Linked DNA regions of Thiocapsa rosea. The protein of the gene in region 1 binds, or shares a complex with, the protein of each later gene. Links are inferred from orthologs where the notes say so. Each region holds a gene or a part of one and is shown in the gene's direction. Other genes may lie near its edges. The genes, in order: dnaB and dnaG.

Region 1 (3,316 bases):
TCGGCAGGGCCGCCGGGGCCCGGCCCGAGCGGTCCGGTGACCTGATCCGTGCGGATTGACCGAAACCCTTTGGCCGATCGTACTTGACGGAATGGATCAGGTTCCTGCGCATGCGCCGCCCGTTCCGAAGGATCACCCGAGGATCAAGGGCACATGGCCCTGATCCGGACGAACTTTTGAGAGGAATACACACGTGGAAGTTATCCTGCTGAAGAATGTCGGTCGCCTCGGTGCGCTCGGCGACAAGGTCAGTGTCCGTTCGGGCTATGGCCGGAATTATCTGATCCCCTCCGGATTTGCCGTGTCGGCGACCGACGCCAACCTCGAAGCGTTCGAGGCTCGGCGCGCGGAACTCGAGCAGGTCGCAGAGGAGCAATTGGCCGAGGCCCGTGCTCGCCGTGATCGTCTCGAAGGGATGAGCGTCACGATCGCGCGTCGTGCCGGCGAGCAAGGACGGCTGTTCGGCTCGGTCGGCACCGGCGACATCGCCGATGCGGTGACCGCTGCCGGCTTCGCCCTGACCAAGCAGGAGATCAAGCTTTCGGGCGGGCCTTTCCGCGCTGCCGGCGAGTACGAGGTGACCCTGCACCTGCACCCCGAGGTCGATGCCGTCATCAAGGTCGACGTCGTTCCCGAGGACTGATACGCTCGTATCCTCCCCGTATCCTCATGGTCCGGCGGCACATGTCCGCCGGATTCAAGGCGAACCTCGCTCGGACCCACCGGGCACGTCACGCGACTCGACTCGAAGGTCTGACGAGACTCACGCCCTTGCGCAAGTCATTCGGGCCGGGGGTAATCTATGTTCGACGATTCCCAAGGCCCTCCGGGCGCGGACTTCGACGAGCTCCGCGTCCCGCCGCACAACATCCATGCCGAGCAATCCCTGCTCGGTGGTCTCATGCTGGACAACAGCACCTGGGACCGCATCGCCGACATGGTCACCGAGCGTGACCTCTATCGGCGCGAGCACCGCCTGATCTTCCAGGCGATCGCCAAGCTCGCCGCCACAGACCAGCCCTTCGACGTCGTCACCCTCGCCGAGACCCTCGAGCGCACCGAGCAGCTCGAGGGTGCGGGCGGCTTGCCCTATCTCGGAACCATCATCAACGAGACCCCGAGTGCGGCCAACATCAAGGCTTACGCCAAGATCGTCCGCCAGACCTCGGTGCTGCGCCAGATGATCGCTGCCGGCACCGACATCGCCGACAGCGGCTACAACCCCATGGGTCGCGATGCCTCCGAGCTGCTCGATGCGGCCGAGCGGCGCGTCTTCGAGATCGCCGAGCAGGAGGCACGCGGCGGCGGTGGGTTTCAACCCATCAAGACCCTGCTCGGGCGCGCAGTCGAGCGTATCGACGCACTCTATCAGCGCGACGAGCCCATCACGGGCCTGGCGACCGGCTTTACCGACTTCGACATGATGACCTCGGGGCTGCAGCCCGCGGACCTCATTATCGTGGCGGGTCGGCCGTCCATGGGAAAAACGAGCTTCGCCATGAACATGGCCGAGCACGTGGCCATCCAATCCAAGCGCCCGGTCGCGGTCTTCAGTATGGAGATGCCGGGCGATTCGCTGGCGATGCGGATGATGTCCTCGCTCGGGCGCATCGACCAGCATCGGGTCCGCACCGGGCGGCTGGAGGACGACGAGTGGCCGCGCTTGACCTCGGCGGTCAATATCCTGGCCGGTGCATCCATGTTCATCGACGACACGCCGGCCCTCTCGCCGACCGAGGTCCGGGCGCGTGCGCGGCGTCTCAAGCGTGATCAGGACGACCTGGGTCTGATCGTTCTGGACTACATCCAGCTCATGCAGGCACCCGGTGTCGGCGAGAATCGGGCGACCGAGATCTCCGCGATTTCCCGCTCGCTCAAGGCACTCGCCAAGGAGCTCAACGTTCCGGTCATCGCACTCTCTCAGCTCAATCGCAGTCTCGAGCAGCGGCCGAACAAGCGGCCGGTGATGTCGGATCTGCGCGAGTCGGGAGCAATCGAGCAGGATGCAGACCTCATCGTCTTCATCTATCGCGACGAGGTCTATCACGAGGACACGAAGGACAAGGGTGTCGCCGAGATCATCATCGCCAAACAGCGCAACGGGCCCATCGGGACGACTCGCCTGACCTTTCTCGGCAAGTACACCAAGTTCGAGAACTATATCGGCAATTATTACGGCGAGGGTGGAGACTGAGCTCATACCCGGCCGAGGCGGAGCCAAGAAACCTGCTCGAAGGCCCTGCTCGTTGTCGTTGTCGTTGTCGTAATCGAGGTCGTCAGGAATCCGATTACGACAACGACAACGACAACGACAACGACAAATGCTGCGATGATGTGTTCAGGACTTGCGGCGTAAAGAACTATGGTGTTTTCGGGAATGGGAATCCCGACCGAGCATGACTCTCCCGATCAGGACATGATCCCGAGCCATACCCAATACACCGCCAGGTTCAACAGCGTAAGCGGCGCACCGACGGCAAAGAAGACCCAGAACCCGAGGTGTGCGCCGCGACGCTCGGCGGCTTGGACGATAATGATGTTGCTGGCGGCGCCGATCAGGGTGAGATTGCCGGCGATGGTGGAGCCGGCGGCGAGTGCCATCAGCAGGTCCGGTCGCTCGGGCGGCAGCAGGGGTAGGGCGAGCGAGACGAGCGGGACGTTGGAGATCAACTGACTGCCGAGCACTCCGGCGCCGAAGACCTCGCCGAGTCCGATTGGGCCCACGGGGATCCAGGATTGCAGCAGACCGGTGTCCCAGACGCTGCGCATCAGGATGAACATCGCGACGAAGAAAACGAGGGTATGCCAGTCGATCCCGCGCAACAGGGCGACCCGGTGCGGGCTGAACAACAGCAGCGGCGCAGCAGCGACCAATGCGATGACGACCAGCGGAAAGGCGAGCTGCGGTGCGACGAAGGACAGGGTAATCCGCACCGCGACCATCAGCACCAGCAGTCCCAGCGAGAGGCTCGCCAGACGGGCCAGTCGCGGATCGTCGATCTTTGCGGGTAGGTGTACCAGGGCCTCGCCATGGATATGGCGCCAAAAGGCCAGGCGTAGGACTGCGTAGGCGATCAGCAGGTTCAGCAGTGTCGGCGGCCCCAGGGCACCGATGAAGTCAACGAAAGGGTTTTGAATGCCCCCGTGAAGCGCGATCAACAAGTTCTGGGGATTGCCGATCGGGCTCATGACCGAGCCGATGGTGACCCCGAAGGCGAGCGCGAGCAGCAACAGGACCGGCGGTAGACGGTGATCGCGCGCCAGAGCCAGGACGATCGGGGTGCCGATCACGGCCAGCGTGTCGTTCATCAGGAAG
Region 2 (3,206 bases), 1.8 Mb from region 1 along the record:
TGTCCGGAGCCAACCTTAGGGATTATCCATGCCCAGCGTGCGTGTCAAAGAGAACGAGCCTTTCGAAGTCGCAATGCGGCGTTTCAAGCGGTCCTGCGAAAAAGCAGGTGTGCTCGCCGAGGTCCGTCGTCGCGAGTTTTACGAAAAGCCGACGTCCGAGCGCAAGCGCAAAAAGGCGGCTGCTGTGAAGCGGCACCAGAAGAAGCTGCAGCGCGAGTCGCGTCGCTGGGAGCGTCCGTACTAAGGTCGTACCCTTAAGATGCCGGTCCCGCGTTCGTCGGGGCCGCCGCGCGCATTGCGACGCCGTCGCAAGTCTTCCTTTCCGTTTCGCTGCGGTTTCAACGCCTCACCATGCTCAAGCTTCAAATCCAAAGTGATATGAAGACCGCCATGAAGGCGGGCGACAAGACCAGGCTCGGGGTAATCCGCCTGATGCTCGCGGCCATCAAGCAGCGCGAGATCGACGAGCGCATCGAACTTGACGACGCTCAAGTGTTGGCCGTCCTCGACAAGATGGTCAAGCAGCGTCGCGACTCGATCAGTCAGTACAGCGGTGCCGGCCGTGAAGATCTCGCCGAGATCGAGCGTTTCGAGGTCGAGGTCATCCAGTCGTATCTCCCGCGCGCCCTCACCGATGAGGAGCTCGCGTCCCTGATCGATGCGGCGATGGCGTCCACACAGGCGAGCGCGATGAGCGATATGGGCAAGGTGATGAACCTGCTGAAGCCCCAGATTCAAGGCCGGGCCGACGTGGGCAGCGTCAGTGCCCGCGTCAAACAGCGCCTCGGAGGCTGACTCCGGCATCGTCGCTCAACGGTTTGCCGAGGCACATGGCCGGTCGCATCCCCCCCGAGTTCATCGACGAGCTTCTCACGCGAACCGATATCGTCGACCTCGTCGGCACGCGGATTCAGCTGCGCAAGGCCGGTAAAGACTACCAAGCCCGCTGCCCCTTCCACGACGAGAAAACCCCGTCCTTTACCGTCAGCCAGGATAAGCAGTTTTATCACTGTTTCGGCTGCGGTGCGCACGGCACGGCGATCGGCTTCCTGATGGAATATGACCGCCTCGACTTTCGCGAGGCCATCGACGAGCTGGCGCAGCGTGCTGGATTGGCGGTGCCCGACGGGGTCGACGCGGGTCGGCCCGGCCCCGATCACGGACCACTGTACGCCCTTCACGAGCAAGTGGCCGAACTCTATCGCGAGCAGTTGCGGGTCCATCCCGAGGCCCGGCGTGCCGTCGACTATCTCAAGGCCCGCGGCCTCACCGGCGAGGTGGCGGCGCAGTACGGGCTTGGTTTCGCCCCGCCCGACGGTCGCCTGCTCCTGTCGCGCCTCGGCGAGAGCCCTTCGGGACGCGAGCGTCTGCTCGGCTGCGGGCTGATCTACGACGAGGAGGGGCGGCGACGCGACCGCTTCCGTGATCGGATCATCTTCCCGATTCGAGATCGACGCGGCCGGGTGATCGGTTTCGGCGGGCGCCTACTCGGCGAGGGCAAGCCGAAATATCTGAACTCGCCCGAGACCCCGATCTTCCACAAGGGCCGCGAGCTGTACGGCCTGTTCGAGGCGCAAAAGGCCAAGCGCAAGCTCGATGCCGTCCTCGTCGTCGAAGGGTACATGGATGTCATCGCCCTGGCGCAGTTCGGGGTGACGAACGTCGTCGCGACCCTCGGCACGGCGACAACCGCCGAGCATCTCCAGCTGCTTTCGCGCACGGCCCCCGAGGTCGTATTCTGCTTCGACGGCGATCGTGCAGGGCGCGCCGCGGCCTGGAAGGCATTGGAGGTCACGCTGCCCTCGGCGACCGGCCGTCAGTCGATTCGCTTTTTGTTCTTGCCCGACGGGGAGGATCCGGACAGCCTGATCCGTGCCGAGGGCGCCGATGCCTTCCGTGCGCGCATGACGCAAGCGCAGCCTCTGTCTGAGTTTCTGTTCGAGCAGCTCTGCGATCAGGTCGACATGAACAGCATCGACGGGCGGGCGCGGTTCTCCCTCTTGGCGCAGCCGTTGATTCAGGCGGTACCGCCCGGGATCTACCGCGACATGCTCGCTGGCCGCATGGCCGCGCTGGCGGGGTTGCCGACGCCGGCGCAGCGGCCGCCCGTCCGCGCGCGTGGACGCGCGCGGACGGCGTATCCCACTCGGCCGAGCCTGATCGCACAGGCGATCGCCTTGTTGCTCGATCATCCGGAACTCGCGGGCGAGGTTGAGGAAGCCCCTGACGACTGGCGGCGCTCGGCCAATCCAGGTGCTGCGATTTTGGTGCAACTGCTTGAAACGATTGCGGCACACCCAACTATCAGCAAAGGTGCGTTAGTGGAGCGTTGGCGCGATCGGGAGCACTTCGCCTACCTCCAGCGACTCAGCGTCGACCCTTTCCTCCGCGGAATTCCGCCCGACGGGGTTGCGGCTGAGTTTATCGGTGCCTTGACGCGCATCGGCGACGAGGTTCTCAAGGAGGAGCGTCAACGGCCCTTGACCGAAGCACGTGCCGGCGTCTCGGGCGAGGAGGTCCGGGCACAGCTTGAACAGGATGCCGCTCCCACGCATCCGCGCGCAGACATTGACTGGAGTTAACGCCACTTGACGTGCTAAACTGCGTAGTTCGCCTTTTAGTGGCCATCCGCCGTAGCAACCAGGGTATCCCATGGATCAAGAACAGCAACAGTCCCAGCTGAAGCAACTGATCGCCAAGGGCAAAGAACAAGGTTACTTGACCTACAGCGAGGTCAACGATCATCTGCCTCCCGGGATCGTGGAGACCGATCAGATCGAAGACATCGTTCGCATGATCAATGACATGGGGATCATGGTCCACGAGTCCGCTCCGGATGTCGTCGATCACACCCTGAGCGACTCCGCCGTCTCCGACGACGAGGCGGCCGAGGCCGCCGCGGCTGCCTTGGCGACGGTCGACAGCGAGTTCGGCCGCACCACGGATCCCGTGCGCATGTACATGCGCGAGATGGGGACCGTCGAGCTGCTTACGCGCGAAGGCGAACTCGTGATCGCGAAGCGGATCGAAGACGGACTCAACCAGGTCCTCAACGCGCTTTCGGTCTATCCGCGCTCGGTCGAGAAACTGATCGAGATCTTCGATCGCGTCGAGCGCGAGGAGACGCGTCTGACCGACGTCATCTCGGGTTTCAACGACGGCGACGAAGAGCCGGTTGCCACTCCCGCACAGGTGACCAGCGAGAA

The links.
Region 2: the proteins of dnaB (region 1) and dnaG are in contact, whole or in part, in a crystal structure (PDB 2R6A), measured with the Geobacillus stearothermophilus proteins. The link is inferred for Thiocapsa rosea from one-to-one orthologs. Residues at the interface, in WP_033016901.1 of Geobacillus stearothermophilus: Ser13, Glu15, Ala16, Gln18, Glu91, Leu92, Asp94, Ala95, Val96, Pro97, Thr98, Ala99, Ala100, Asn101, Tyr104, Tyr105, Ile108; in WP_049624496.1 of Geobacillus stearothermophilus: Lys456, Leu457, Leu458, Pro459, Ala460, Asn463, Ala464, Leu467, Leu535, Leu536, Ile537, Ala538, Gln544, Glu545, Asp548, Tyr549, His552.

What each region holds. Positions count from the first base shown.
Region 1 is NZ_RBXL01000001.1:3,833,687-3,837,002, forward strand. Bases 1-2,998 are described here. They hold dnaB (replicative DNA helicase), read left to right. Parts: upstream 1-802; coding sequence 803-2,194; downstream 2,195-2,998. Other genes in these bases: BDD21_RS17290 (DUF2232 domain-containing protein), read left to right, coding at 1-45; rplI (50S ribosomal protein L9), read left to right, coding at 194-643; BDD21_RS17305 (SLC13 family permease), read right to left, coding at 2,410-2,998. In the rest of the region: more of BDD21_RS17305, read right to left, coding at 2,999-3,316. UniProt on the Escherichia coli protein: The main replicative DNA helicase, it participates in initiation and elongation during chromosome replication. Travels ahead of the DNA replisome, separating dsDNA into templates for DNA synthesis.
Region 2 is NZ_RBXL01000001.1:5,637,020-5,640,225, reverse strand. The notes cover bases 319-3,206. They hold dnaG (DNA primase), read left to right. Parts: upstream 319-830; coding sequence 831-2,582; downstream 2,583-3,206. Other genes in these bases: rpoD (RNA polymerase sigma factor RpoD), read left to right, coding at 2,653-3,206; BDD21_RS24955 (GatB/YqeY domain-containing protein), read left to right, coding at 352-795. Also shown: rpsU (30S ribosomal protein S21), read left to right, coding at 29-244. UniProt on the Escherichia coli protein: RNA polymerase that catalyzes the synthesis of short RNA molecules used as primers for DNA polymerase during DNA replication.